2 regions of the Cupriavidus sp. SW-Y-13 genome follow, and region 2 is predicted to be linked to the other one. Evidence: predicted binding sites of a transcription regulator. Region 2 holds the regulator's gene; the other holds the start of a gene.

Region 1 (7,305 bases), on a different contig from region 2:
GCTGAGCCGCATCGACGATTCGATTGCCAACGGCACGTACGAGCCTACGCCGGGCGAGGCCTGGCCGCTGTCACTGTTCTCCGCCGAGCGCGTGGATCTGGCGCTGCAGCGGCTGTACCACTACACGGGCACCGCGCCGCAACACTTCCAGCGTTTCGTGCTGTTCACAAACTACCAGCGCTACGTCGACGAGTTCGTCGCACTGGGCCGGGGCCTGATGGCCGACGGCGGTGGCGATGGCTACGTGAGGTTCGTCGAGCCCGGCGATATCGTGCAGGAACTGGGCGCCGCGGAGCCCGAGGAAGCCACGCGCCCACGTGCCCTGCCGCAGATGCCCGCTTACCATCTGGTGCGCGAAGATGGGCTGGGCGTGACGCTCGTGAATATCGGAGTGGGTCCGTCTAACGCCAAGACCATGACGGATCATCTCGCGGTCCTGCGTCCCCACTGCTGGCTCATGGTGGGCCACTGCGGCGGGTTGCGACGCTCGCAGCAGCTTGGCGACTACGTGCTGGCCCACGCCTACGTGCGCGACGATCATGTGCTCGACCACGACCTGCCGCCATGGGTCCCAGTGCCGCCGATTGCCGAAATCCAGGTAGCGCTACAGGAAGCGGTGGCACGCGTGACGGGTTTGTCGGGCACGGAAATGAAGACGCGTATGCGGACCGGCACCGTGGTATCGACCGACGACCGCAACTGGGAACTGAAATCGAAGGCGCTCTATGCCCGGTTCAACCAGTCACGGGCCATCGCCATCGATATGGAAAGCGCGGCGGTGGCGGCCAACGGCTTCCGCCTGCGGGTGCCGTACGGCACGTTGCTGTGTGTTTCGGACAAGCCGCTGCACGGCGAGCTGAAACTGCGCGGCATGGCCAACGCCTTCTATCGGCAGCGGGTCAGTCAGCATATGACCATCGGCCTGGAAGCGATCCGCATCCTGCGCGAGAACGGCGTCGAACAACTGCATTCGCGCAAACTGCGCAGCTTCGACGAACCGGCGTTCCGCTAAAGGATCGCGCAACTCCGCCTTTCTTTACCGCCTCCCCAGAAATAAAAAAGCGCGCGGGATTGCCGCGCGCAGGGAGGCGGAGAGGGCGCCGGATAGACAACCCTTCCAGGTGCTGCAAAGGTACAAGCGAGGAGAATCAGAAGCGGTAGCCGACGCCCGCGCTGAACAGCCACGGATCGAGGTTGACGGTCGAGACCTTGGTCGAGCCAGAGTAGACGTTGCTGGAGATCCAGACCTTCTTGGCGTCCACGTTCAGGAACCAGTTCTTGTTGATCTTGTAGTCCATGCCGATCTGCAGCGCAGGGCCCACACTCCAGCGGTCGAGGCCCAGCGTGCCACCTGCCAGGTCCGCGCCGTAGATGCGGGTCACGTTGACGCCGGCACCGACGTACGGACGGAACGTGCCGTTCGGCAGGAAGTGATATTGCAGCAGCAGGCTCGGCGGCAGATGCTTGAACGTGCCGATCTTCGCGCCATCGAGGCTCACGTTCTGCTTCTGCGGGTACGTCAGCACAAGTTCGGCGGCGATGTGCGGCACGATGAAGTACGTGATGTCGACTTCCGGAATCCACTTGTTGTTGACGTGGATGCGGTCCGAGGCGCCCACGCCGCCGACCGGGTCCGACTTGTTCGACATGTCCAGGTAGGTGCCGCGCAGGCGGACCATCCAGTTGCTCTGGCCTTCATCGGCGGCAAAGGCGGGTGCGGACAGCGTGCCGATGGTGGCGGCAGCGAGCGCCATGCAGATCGAGGAAGCGACAGTCTTGCGGCGGGGAGTGGTGATAGTAGTCATGGGGTCTGGGCACTTAACATCGAAAAAGTGCGACCAGTGTGTCCGCTGCCAATCCGTCGGACTTTGACCCAAAACAATTGGTGTGCAGCCGATAGGTCCGGGGCGCGTATGCGTCGCCAACACGCGACACCGCCCGCTCATTCAATCGTCAGGGGCTTGCGCTTGTGCCCCGATGCTTCTATTTACATGCGGTTTTATTCGTGGCGTCCGCCGACGCCCACCCGTACGCTGTGCGCACGTGGTTTGTGCACCGCGCATGTCGTGGGCGTCCGCAAGGACGTCTTTGCTGGTGTGCCCTGTGGGGGCAGGGCACACCGTTTTTCTCATGACGTTATCGGATTCTTCCGAGTCCGATTCCTGGTCTGCAGAGAGACTGCGCCCCGTCAGGCGGCCTTCGCCTGCCCGCCGTCACGCGCAGCGAGGTGTCGGTTGACGCCGGAGATCACCGCCTTCAGCGATGCCGTGACGATGCTGGTATCCACGCCTGCGCCGAACCCCGTCGGCGAATCGCCCACGCGTACTTCCACATAGCAGGCCGCATTGGCGTTGGCGCCGGTGGTCATGGCGTGCTCGTGATAGTCCATCACGCGCACCGCGATCCCCAGGCCGCGCGAGAAGGCATCCACGGCCGCATCGATCGGGCCGTTGCCCGCGCCGCGCACGCGTACGGGCTGGCCGTCGCGTACCAGCTCCATCTCGATCTCCACGCTGTCGCCGTTCGATACCATGCGATGCGAGACGTGGCGAATCGGCGCATCCACATCGAGGTATTCGCGGCGGAACAGCGCGTAGAGATCCTCGGCGCTGGCCTCCAGGCCGGTCTCGTCGGTCATGACCTGCACCGCGCGGCTGAACTCGATCTGCAGCCGGCGCGGCATGAAGATGCCATGCACCTGTTCCAGCAGATACGCCATGCCGCCCTTGCCCGACTGGCTGTTCACGCGGATCACCGCGTCGTAGCTGCGGCCGAGATCGGCCGGGTCGATAGGGAGGTAGGGCACTTCCCAGATCGCGTCGGGCTTCTGCTGCGCAAAGCCCTTGCGGATGGCGTCCTGGTGCGAGCCGGAGAATGCCGTAAAGACGAGGTCGCCAACATACGGATGACGCGGATGCACGGGCAGCTGGTTGCAATGCTCCACGCACTGCCTGACTTCGTCGATATCGGAAAAATCCAGTTCGGGATCCACGCCCTGCGTGTAGAGGTTCAGCCCCAGCGTGACGAGGTCCACGTTGCCGGTGCGCTCGCCGTTGCCGAAGAGGCAGCCTTCCACGCGGTCCGCGCCAGCCATCACGGCCAGTTCTGCCGCAGCGACGGCGGTGCCCCGGTCATTGTGTGGATGAACCGACAGCACGATGTGTTCGCGGCGCGCAAGCTTGCGGTGCATCCATTCGATCTGGTCCGCAAAGATATTGGGCGTGCTGCATTCCACCGTGGTCGGCAGGTTCAGGATCATCGGACGCGTGGCGTCGGGTTGCCACACTGCCGAGACCGCATCGGAAACTTCCAGCGAGAAATCGAGTTCTGCGAGGCTGAAGGTCTCCGGGGAGTATTCGTACGACCATGCTGTGCCGGGCATCGCATCGGTCAGTTCGCGGATCAGGCGGGTGCCGGCCACGGCCACCTCCTTGATCTCCTCGCGCGAGGCATTGAAGACGATGCGACGCCAGGCCGGTGCGATGGGGTTGTACAGATGGACGGTAGCGCGTTTGGCGCCGCGCACCGATTCCACGGTGCGGCGGATCAGGTCTTCGCGGGCCTGCGTGAGTACGACGATGGTGACGTCGTCCGGAATGCGATTCTCCTCGATCAGCATGCGCACAAAGTCAAAATCTGTCTGCGATGCGGACGGGAACGCGACTTCGATTTCCTTGATGCCAACCTTGACCAGTTGCTCGAAGAAGCGGAGCTTGCGCTCGCCATTCATCGGCTCGATCAGTGCCTGGTTGCCATCGCGCAGATCGGTGCTCATCCAGCGCGGCGCACGCGTGATCTGGCGCGACGGCCAGGTGCGGTCAGGCAAATCGACAACGGTGGCGGGACGGTATTTGGTGCTGGGGTTGCGCAACATGGGCATGAGTGTTCTCCCTCGCTAAGGAAGTTGGGACGAGACGGACCGTCGTGCGGACGTCTCAAGTCAAACGGAAAAAGAGGCTGAGGGCTGCCGAGCTTGCCACGGGCTCTAGGCCCGGCAACCGATCGGTAGGTCTAGCAGTAGCGAGGAAGCGCCCAGCAGGCCGGCAACGCGCGCGCGCACGGCGACATCGATGCGCAGGGCATCGGCGGCGTGGCGGAGGTTGAGGGCGATTGCGTGCATTCGGGCTGAAAGCGGGGGCTGAGGAAATCGACGTCCGCGTGTGGCAGACGACTGACGCAGAGTAGTGCAAAACCCGTAGTGCCGTCAACGGGGGTGCATTCCTCGACCAGCTCGCCAGCAGTGTCGAACAGGCTCGCAGTCGCCCACATCGGGTTCTCACGCACGAACGTTCGGCTTACCCCGAACGGATGATTTCCCCCCGTTTTGTACGCTGCCGCTCAGTCCTCTGGCCGGTACATCGCGCGGACCATCGCGCCTAGATTGATTATCAGGTGGAACGGGACCGATAACGACGAAGGGGACAAATCATGCGTACACGCACGTGGACGAGCTGGCTCGCCTGCATGGCAACGGCAATGATGTTGGCAGCTTGCGGCGGAGGTGGGGGCGGCGGATCGGGCAGCGGTGCCGCCGCGCCGACGGACACGGGTGGCAGCGGTGGCGGCGGTGGTGGTACCACCACGCCGGTTGCCAAGTCCTACACGCTGGTGATGAACCAGACCTCGGGCCAGGTTAGCGTGGGCAATTCGATCACGCTGGCGGCGTCGGTGGTCGACGACCTCGGCAACGACGTGACAGGTTCCACAAGCTTTGTCTGGTCGAGCTCGAACGGCGCTGTGGCGGCCGTGGCCAATGGCACGGTGCCAGGCAGCGTCCTGGTGACGGGCATTGCCACGGGCACCGCGTCGATCAATGTGGTGGCTACCGTGACGGGCGCTGGCGGCGCTACCACGACGTTGCCGCTCACCACGGCGACGATCACCGTCGTGGCACCGGGCGTGAAAACCTACAGCCTGGCACTGCCGTATCCGGTGTTGTCGATGACCAACGGCCAGGTGCTGCCGGTGACGGCCTCGCTGATCGACAGCGACGGCGCGGATCGCTCGTCGGCCGGCATCGGCTGGACGTGGCGCAGCAGCACGGCAGCGGTGACGGTAACAGGCGCGGCCAACGTCGGTACGTTGACCGGCGTGAACAGTAGCGACAATGCGGCGCAATCGGTGGTCAGCGTCCAGGTGACCACGCCCGATGGCAACACGCTGACCGGCGCTTTCCTGGTGTCGGTGTTCAAGACCACCGTGCAGACGTACCGGCTGGTGCTGTCGCAGTACGGCCAGCAGATCAACGCGCTGAACGTGCTCAACGGCTATCCGCAGCAGTACAACTCGCAGGTGGTGCGCAACGACAATACGGATTCCACGGCGGACTTCACCGGCCTGTGGACCATCACCACCACCTCGCCCTCGCTGGCAGCGCTGATCAACGGCACCACGCACGTCACCACGGTGACCACGAGCCGGCCGAACGGGTCGCTGCCGCTGCAGAGTGTGCTCTCGGAAATGGCTAGCAGCCTGACGCTGTCCGCCAAGCCACGCGCCTCGCTGCTGGTCACCGAGACCCCGAAGTGGGCACTGGTCTATGACGGCCCGAACCCCCTGGTGGTGCCGGGCGGCGGCATCCCGGTGGCGGCACACGTCATGGAGCGTGGCATCGACAACGGCATCATGAACTGCAATGGCACCTGGGCCTGGAGCGTGGTGAGCGGCCCGGTTACGCTGACGCCGGCATTGACGGACAACTCGCGCAACATCGTGCCGACTGGCTCAGGACCGTTCATGCTCAAGGCCACCTGCACGGCCGGCACCGACACGCCGGTCTCGCTGATGATTCCGGGGACTGCGCAGTAGTTGGGTTCTGCCCTCCTAGTCTGGCTCCCCTCTCCCACACCGTGGGAGAGGGGCGAAACCCAACGCGATAAAATGCGTACCCGTTTCTGCGTGCCGGATTTTCTCGGCGATCCAAACCAAAACGGCGACCCCGAGGTCGCCGTTCTTGTTTTCCGTTTGGATATCGGATCAGGTCTTTCGTACGAAACGTATGACCTGTTCGTCACTAGCCTTGCCGCCGGCCGATGAACCCGAGCCGCCCGAGGTATTCGAGCCGCACGTATTGCATCCGCTGCTCGTCTCGCATCCGGATGCGCAGCCCGCCGCCTGCGTGGGCGAGAGCCGGCGGGCCAGCCAGCCGCGCCAGCCCGGTGCCGACGCGCCCCCTAGTGCCGCGGCCAGGCTGGCCTTGGTGCGCTCGCGCGTGCGGGGCATGTATCGGCCCGCCACATGCAGGGCACAGGCCAGCACGATCAGGGGGACCACGATGGTTTCAAAGGCGTGATAGAGCGTCATGGCCGTTTGACCCGGTTGCGTGTTGCCAGTTTCCGTCGATTTAGCTGAATGCCAGCGCCACGCGGTACGTGACGAACGAGGCAAAGTAGGCCAGTCCGGTCAGATAGGCGGCCGAGACGGCCATCACCTTCCAGGAGTTGGTCTCGCGCTTGATCACGGCCAGCGTGGAGATGCATTGCGGGGCGAATACGTACCACGCCAGCAGCGACAGCGCCGTGGCCAGCGACCATTGCGCGGCGATCATCGGGGCCAGTTGAACGGACACGACCTCGTCGCTACCTGACAGCGCATATACCGTCGCCAGCGCGCCAACTGCCACTTCGCGTGCAGCCAGTCCCGGCACCAGTGCAATACAGATCTGCCAGTTGAAGCCGATCGGCGCGAACACATACTCCAGCGCACGGCCGATCATGCCGGCGAAGCTGTAGTCGATCGCAGGCTGGGTGGCGCCGTCCGGCGGCGACGGGAACGTGGCCAGGAACCACAGCAGAACCGTCAGCGTCAGGATCACCTTGCCCACGCGCGACAGGAAGATCCGGGCGCGCTCCCACAGGCCGATGGCGATATCGCGCGGATTCGGCACGCGGTACGACGGCAACTCCATCAGCAGCGGATGGTCGGTGCGGTCGCGGCGGAACCACTTGAGCACGTAGGCCACCACCAGCGCGCTGACGATACCGGCCACGTACAGGGCGAACAGGACCAGACCCTGCAGGTTGAACAGGCCGGCCACGGTGCGTTCCGGAATGAAGGCGCCGATCAGCAGCGCGTACACCGGCAGCCGCGCCGAGCAGGTCATCAGCGGCGCCACGAGGATCGTGGTCAGGCGGTCGCGCGGGTCCTGGATCGTGCGCGTGGCCATGATGCCGGGGATCGCGCAGGCGAAGCTTGACAGTAGCGGAATGAACGAGCGGCCCGACAGGCCGGCTCCCATCATCAGGCGGTCCAGCAGGAACGCGGCGCGCGGCAGGTAGCCCGACTCTTCCAGCGTGAGGATGAACA
Region 2 (7,305 bases):
CTGTCATTCGGCCGTCTACGTCCACTTCACACCAACGCCGTTATCTTCGCCTTCGGCGGTAGCGCACTGTTTGCCACGTCGTATTACGTGGTTCAGCGTACGTGCCAGGCGCGGTTGTTCTGCGGACCGCTCGCCGCCTTTACGTTCTGGGGCTGGCAACTTGTCATCATCGCCGCCGCGATCACCCTGCCGATGGGCATTACGACTTCCAAGGAGTATGCGGAACTCGAATGGCCCATCGACATCCTGATCACGCTGGTCTGGGTGGCGTATGCCATCGTCTTTTTCGGCACGATTGTCAAGCGCAAGACCCGCCACATTTATGTGGCCAACTGGTTCTTCGGCGCCTATATCCTGACCATCGCCATCCTGCATATCGTCAACAACATCGAGATGCCGGCGTCGATGTGGAAGTCGTACTCCGCTTATGCAGGCGTGCAGGACGCGATGATCCAATGGTGGTACGGCCATAATGCAGTGGGCTTCTTCCTGACCACCAGCTTCCTCGGCATGATGTACTACTTCATTCCGAAGCAGGCCGAGCGCCCGATCTATTCCTACCGCCTGTCGATCGTCCACTTCTGGGCGCTCAACTTCACGTATATGTGGGCGGGTCCCCATCACCTCCAATACACGGCGCTGCCCGACTGGGCGCAATCGCTTGGCATGGTGTTCTCGCTGATCCTGCTCGCGCCATCCTGGGGTGGCATGATCAACGGCATCATGACCATGTCCGGCGCCTGGCACAAGCTGCGCACCGATCCGATTCTCAAGTTCCTCGTTGTCGCACTCTCGTTCTACGGCATGGCGACCTTCGAAGGCTCGATGATGTCGATCAAGACCGTCAATGCGCTTTCGCATTACACGGACTGGACGATCGGCCACGTGCATTCCGGCGCGCTCGGCTGGGTGGCGATGATTTCGATCGGCTCCCTGTATTACCTCATTCCGCGCTTGTTCGGGCAGAAGGAAATGTTCAGCGTCCGCCTGATCGAATGGCATTTCTGGATCGCAACCATCGGCGTGGTGTTGTACATCGCCTCGATGTGGATTGCTGGCGTGATGGAAGGCCTGATGTGGCGCGCCACGCAGCCGGACGGCACGTTGACTTATGCGTTCGTCGAAGCCGTTAAAGCCAAGTATCCGTTCTACCTGATCCGTCTGCTCGGAGGTATCTGCTTCCTGGCCGGGATGTTCGTCATGGCCTACAACGTCGTCCGCACCATCGTTGGCAAGCCTGCCGTCGATGCGCCGATTCCGACCAGCCTGCCGGCTTCCGCCCACTGATCGCGAGGATAGAACGATGTCTCAGAATCAAGGTTTCTTTCGTCACGAGACGCTCGAGAAGAACGTCGGATGGCTGATTGTCGCGACGATCATCGTCGTGAGTATTGCGGGCCTGGTGCAGATCGTACCGCTGTTCTTCCAGCACTCGACCACCAAGCCCGATCCCGGCATCACGCCGTATTCGCCGCTGCGGCTGATGGGCCGCGATATCTATATCCGCGAGGGTTGTGCGGGTTGCCATTCGCAACAGGTTCGCACGCTGCAGGCCGAAACGGAACGCTACGGCCATTTCTCGACGGCAGGAGAGTCGGTGTATGACCACCCGTTCCTGTGGGGTTCCAAGCGCACGGGTCCTGATCTGGCGCGCGTAGGCGGCCGCTACTCCGACGACTGGCAGCGCATCCATCTGCGCAGTCCGCGTGATGTCGTGCCGGAATCGGTGATGCCGTCCTATCCGTGGCTCGAGAAGACGCCGTTGCCGACCGATTCGGTGCAGCCGCGTATGCGGGCCCTCCAACGGCTTGGCGTGCCGTACACCGATGCGGAAATCGAGCGGGCACCGGAGGATCTGGTGGGCAAGACCGAGGAGGACGCGATGGTGGCGTACCTGCAGGGTCTGGGCCTGAACCGCCGCAATGTGCGCGTGGAAGCGGCGCCGAAGGAGTGAAGCCATGGTGATCATCACTGCCATTGCCACTGTCATTTCGATGGTGACATTTCTGGCCATCTGCTGGTGGGCATGGTCGGCGGGGCGCAAGGGCGCCAACGAGGAATCGGCGATGCTGCCCTTTGCCTTGCCTGACGAAGATAACAATCCAAGGCGGAATTCGTAACCATGAGCGATTTCATCTCCGATATCTGGGGCCACTACATTGCGGCCATCGCGCTGATCGGCATTGCCTGGTGCGTCTGGCTGCTGTTCTCCCAGCGCAAGATGCCAAAGGGCGTCAGCACCTCCGACGACACGGGCCACGTGTGGGATGACGACCTGCGCGAGCTGAACAATCCGCTGCCGCGCTGGTGGATGTGGATGTTCCTGTTGGCCTGCGTGTTCGGACTGGGCTATCTGATCCTCTTTCCGGGACTGGGCGCCTATCCTGGCGTGCTGAAGACCTCGTCCCAAGTGGAGCTGGCCGCGCACCGCGAGGCCGCCGAGCGCATGCAGCATCAGATCTACGCCAAGTACCTGAAGATGGATGTCAAGCAGGTGGCGGCCGACCCCGAGGCGCGCGAGATCGGCCAGCGACTGTTCCTCAACTATTGCGCGCAGTGCCATGGATCCGATGCGCGTGGCAGCCGCGGCTTTCCCAACCTGACCGACAACGACTGGTTGTATGGCGGTGAGCCCGACACCATCCAGCAATCGATCACCAAGGGGCGCAATGGCGTGATGCCTCCGCTGACTGGCGTCATCGACGCAAAGCTGGCTGGCGATACCGCGCAGTATGTGCGCTCGCTGTCCGGGCTGGCCTACGACCCGATCCGGGCATCGCGCGGCGAAAGCACGTTCAAGTCGACCTGCGCGGCGTGCCACGGTGGCACAGGCAAAGGCAACCAGGCATTGGGCGCGCCGAACCTGTCCGATAACGTCTGGCTGTACAGCAGTTCGGAAGGCGCGATCGTCGAAGCCATCCTGAAGGGCCACAACGGCCACATGCCAGCGCACGAAGAAATCCTGACGCCGGAGCGTATCCGGATGCTGACTGCCTACGTGTGGGGACTCTCCAGTACCTCCAGCGCTGCGGCCGGAGCAGCCGGGCAATGACAAACCGCCCCGGCCAGCGACGGCGCTGACCGGGGCATTAGGGCTAGTCCCATGAATGCGCCCCTGAAATCCCCTCCTGAAGGATCCGAGGTCTCAGAGACTCGGGGATGGCGCCCCGCGCCACCGCCCAAGACCGCTAACGATGCAACGGAAGAAGCGTTGTACGAAGTGCGCCGCAAGATCTACCCGCGCTCGGTGAAAGGCGCGTTTTCGAGCTGGCGCGTATGGCTCGTCATCCTGACGCAACTGGTCTACTACGGTGCGCCCTGGCTGCGATGGAACGACCGGCAGGCTGTTCTGTTCGACCTCGGAGCACGCAAGTTCTACATTTTCGGTCTTGTGCTCTGGCCGCAGGACGTGATCTATCTCGCCGTGCTCCTGGTCATTTCGGCACTGGCACTTTTTCTGTTCACCGCCATCGCCGGCCGGCTCTTCTGTGGCTACGCTTGTCCTCAGACGGTCTACACCGAAATATTCATGTGGATCGAGCGGCGTGTGGAAGGTGATCGCATCGCGCGCATCCGGCTCGATGGCGATCCATGGAGTTTGCGCAAGTTCAGGATCAAGACGACGAAGCATACGCTCTGGATCCTGATCGCCCTCTGGACCGGCTTCACATTCATCGGCTATTTCGCGCCGATCCGGGAGCTTGGCAGCGAGATACTGCAGTGGTCACTGGGGCCGTGGCAGGCATTCTGGATGCTGTTCTATGCGTTCGCTACCTGGGGCGCCGCCGGCTTCATGCGTGAGCAGGTCTGCAAGTACATGTGTCCGTATGCGCGTTTCCAGAGCGTGATGGTGGACCGCGACACCTTTGTGGTGACCTATGACGTGGGGCGTGGTGAGCCGCGCGGCGGCCGCTCGCGGAAGCTGGATCACCGTGCCGCCGGCCTGGGCGACTGCGTGGACTGCAGCATCTGCGTGCAGGTGTGCCCGACGGGGATCGATATCCGGGACGGCCTCCAGTACGAATGCATTGGATGCGGAGCTTGTATCGACGCCTGCAATCAGGTCATGGACAAGCTGGAGTACCCGCGCGGGCTGATCCGGTACACCTCCGAGAATGCCATGCGATCGGCGTTGTCCATTGCCGAGGCCCGCAAGCGGCTGGTGCGGCCTCGCACCATGATCTACATGGTGATCTGGCTGGCACTGATGGGTGGCTTTGCCGCGTCGCTGGCGATGCGCACGCCGCTGAAGGTCGACATCATTCGAGACCGTGGAGCGCTTGGTCGCGAGGTGGATGGACGCTGGGTCGAGAACGTGTACCGGTTGCAGTTGATCAATGCCACCGAGTCACCAGTGACAATCGATGTGAAGGTAGATGGCTACGATATGAAAGGGCTCACCGTCGAGTATGACCAGACGGCCAGCACTCTAGATCCCACGTCGAACCGGCTGTTGCCAATTCGCATCCGTGTGCCGATCGAAGACGCCAGGCAAGGTACCCACAAGATCGACGTGACGGTCACGGCGGAAACCGAGTCGCAACGCCGGTCGCAGATCCGTCAGAGCACAAGCTTTATCGTTCCCCGCAACTTGTAAGAGGAGATGCAATGGCTCAGCGCCCCCAACAGCCTCCCCATGCCGTTCGACCCTGGTACAAGGAGCCGTGGCCGTGGATCTTGATGGCCGGCCCGATGCTGGCGATGGTGGGTTGTGGTATCACGATCTGGCTGGCCAGCACACATGCGGACGTCCCTGTGCGCGATGCCACCCGCCATGGACTGGTCGTCGAGAAAGCCGATGTCGGAAGCGCCACGGAACAAGGGAGTCATCCATGAGGTTGCGCTGGCTGATGTGGGTACTGTGGCCAGCGTTTCTGATGGGTGGCGCGGCTACGGCGGTAGTGTTTTCCGTTGTCGACCCGGGAGACATCAGTTTCTTCGGCCAACCGGTGGAGGCTTCGAGGCAGGCGATCTACACCGTGGGCTTTCTGCTGGCGTGGCTGTTCTGCGCACTGTCCAGCGGTCTCACGCTTTACACGATGCCGGGCAGGCTCAGCGATACCGATGAACTCGAATAGCAATTTCGCAAAAAAAGCCGCAACAGCGTGATGCTGTGCGGCTCTGGTCTTGCAGCAGGATGGCGCCTAGCAGGAGCGACTATAGACCTGCTTGATGCCAGCCATGTCGATGATCTTCACATGCCGTTGACGAATTTGGATCAGGCCAGCTTCCGCGAACCGGGAGAACAGGCGGCTGACGGTTTCGAGCTTGAGGCCGAGATAGCTGCCGATTTCCTCGCGGCTCATGCGCAGCACGAACTCCGTGGAGGAATAACCGCGTGCGGAGAGGCGCTCGGACATATTGACGAGGAAGGCGGCGAGTCTCTCTTCGGCACGCATCGAGCCAAGCGTGATCAGCATGACCTGGTCCTGCGAGATCTCCTTGCTCATAAGTCGCAGGAACTGACCTTGCAGCGAAGGCAGATGATTCGACAGCGATTGCAGATCGTCGAACCGCACGACGCAGACTTCAGCGTCCTCGAGGGCGGTCGCATCCGATGCATGTTGCATCTCGCCGAGTCCATCGAGGCCGATGACTTCTCCCGGAAGATGGAAGCCGGTAATTTGAGTACGCCCATCCTCCATGGTGACGTGGGTTTTCAGCGTGCCGAAACGAATGGCGTAGACCGCGGAGAGCGGTTCACCCATTCGATACAGCGTTTCGCCCTTGTGGACACGCACGCGCTCCTGCACGAGAGTGTCCATTTTTACGAGGTCCTGCTGCGACATGCCCACGGGCAGGCAGAGTTGGCCCATGGCACACGTGGAGCAGCGTGGCGACATCTCGGTAACGGGGATGGAAGTCAGCAATTGAAGTGCTCGTTTGAATGCGCTTGCAGCGAGGGCGCGATGCATGCATTTTACAGCGTCGAGTGACGCGGAAGCGAGGAACAGTTGCCATTTGGCGTGCTTTTAAGCGTTTTTCTGATTGCCCTGTTTGGCGGTGTGCATTGCGCGGCGATGTGTGGAGGAATTGCTATTGCAGTCGAACAAAATCCGCAGCAAGTGCAACAGACGGTCTCGTTCTTGCACCGTTCTAGACGGCACTGGTGGATGTCGATTTGCGTCATGCATGCGGGCCGGGTGACGACGTACATGTTGCTCGGCGCATTGGCCGGTGCAGTGGGTGCGGCGGCGTGGGCGCACGACTATCTGCCATTGCAGCGATGGCTGTTCGGCGTGGGGAGCCTGTTGCTGATCATGGCCGGATTGTGGTTGCTTTTCGGCTGGCAGATGCGCATGGGTGCCGTGGAACGTTTTGTCGCGCGGATCGCTTCGCACGTCGCCAAGCTCTTGCGGCACGTTCGATCGACTCAGGGGTTGCATGGCGGTCCTGCCGCAGTGCCGTCAGCGATGCACCGATTCGGCATGGGTCTTGTATGGGGTATGGTGCCCTGCGGAATGATCTATAGTGCGCTCGGCTTGGCGCTGCTGGCGGGCAATGCTTCGTCGGGCGCACTCGTCATGGGAGCCTTCGGACTAGGTACTTTGCCGAATCTGCTGGTGATCTCGGGGTTATCCGGTTACCTGCGGCAGTGGTCGCGCAAGCGGTGGGTTCGCACCGTTTCAGCTTTGCTCGTGGCGGGTTTCGGGTTGCTGGGGGTGGCCCGGGCCGTATGGCTTCCGGAGACGCTTGCGCACGCCGGATTCTGCGTGGTGTTCTGAATCGGCCACAGCCCCGGGTTGCGGTATCCGGCGGTAATGCCATACAATCGCGAGAACCACGGTATCGCGCCGCGTCATGCACGAGGCGTCGCCGGGGCGGTTTCTCTCATCAGGGATGCCCGCCCAGGGTTTCTGGCCATGCAGTTGCATGCCGGAACCATCCCCACAGTCCATCCGGTTCAAAAGATCTGGTTAAAAGGCCGACGGCGGTGTGGAAGGTGACGCCGGGTCAGGGCGAAGTTTCCTGAGCCGATATCCGATTGTTTCTTGCCGTCTTGGTCATGCGTTGGCCCAGGCGAATGTCCGCCCCGAAGGGGAGGCGCGACGCAAGAGGTCCGTCGACCGGTGATGGCTGCCGGCCCTGGACGATCTCCTGCCGGACAGTCCCGGCAATTCGATGCAAAGAACGAGGTGCACGGCGGCGCTGAAACCAGCGTGGACCGTCTGCGCGACGAGATGGCGATGGCTTTGGCCTCGCTGTATCTGCAATCTCCAGTGCCCCGGGATTCGTCCGGGGGCAGGTGCAAAGACAGGCTGCACACAATCACATGAATACCCAAGAGGCGAAGATCGTCCTCGA

Evidence for each region. Region 2 encodes FNR, which switches genes on or off when oxygen is low (the NO sensors DNR and NnrR bind a similar motif). Its sites were predicted from a motif close to TTGATNNNNATCAA; they were not measured.
Region 1: GA566_RS25205 (OmpW family protein) is a predicted target of FNR. The motif match lies at 1,869-1,882, and genes of this name have one in related genera.

The regions. Positions count from the first base shown of each region.
Region 1 covers NZ_WHLX01000002.1:2,153,916-2,161,220, reverse strand. The annotation lists gene GA566_RS25210 (AMP nucleosidase) at 1-1,012, shown strand, start outside; gene GA566_RS25205 (OmpW family protein) at 1,149-1,805, opposite strand; gene leuA (2-isopropylmalate synthase) at 2,189-3,874, opposite strand; gene GA566_RS33575 (hypothetical protein) at 3,986-4,120, opposite strand; gene GA566_RS25195 (hypothetical protein) at 4,429-5,808, shown strand; gene GA566_RS25190 (DUF6587 family protein) at 5,977-6,303, opposite strand; gene feoB (ferrous iron transport protein B) at 6,344-7,305, opposite strand, start outside.
Region 2 covers NZ_WHLX01000001.1:2,030,371-2,037,675, reverse strand. The annotation lists gene ccoN (cytochrome-c oxidase, cbb3-type subunit I) at 1-1,287, shown strand, start outside; gene ccoO (cytochrome-c oxidase, cbb3-type subunit II) at 1,304-1,954, shown strand; gene GA566_RS09075 (CcoQ/FixQ family Cbb3-type cytochrome c oxidase assembly chaperone) at 1,959-2,120, shown strand; gene ccoP (cytochrome-c oxidase, cbb3-type subunit III) at 2,123-3,052, shown strand; gene ccoG (cytochrome c oxidase accessory protein CcoG) at 3,104-4,597, shown strand; gene GA566_RS09060 (FixH family protein) at 4,609-4,836, shown strand; gene GA566_RS09055 (hypothetical protein) at 4,833-5,078, shown strand; gene fnr (fumarate/nitrate reduction transcriptional regulator Fnr) at 5,145-5,870, opposite strand; gene GA566_RS09045 (sulfite exporter TauE/SafE family protein) at 5,955-6,725, shown strand; gene scpB (SMC-Scp complex subunit ScpB) at 7,274-7,305, shown strand, end outside.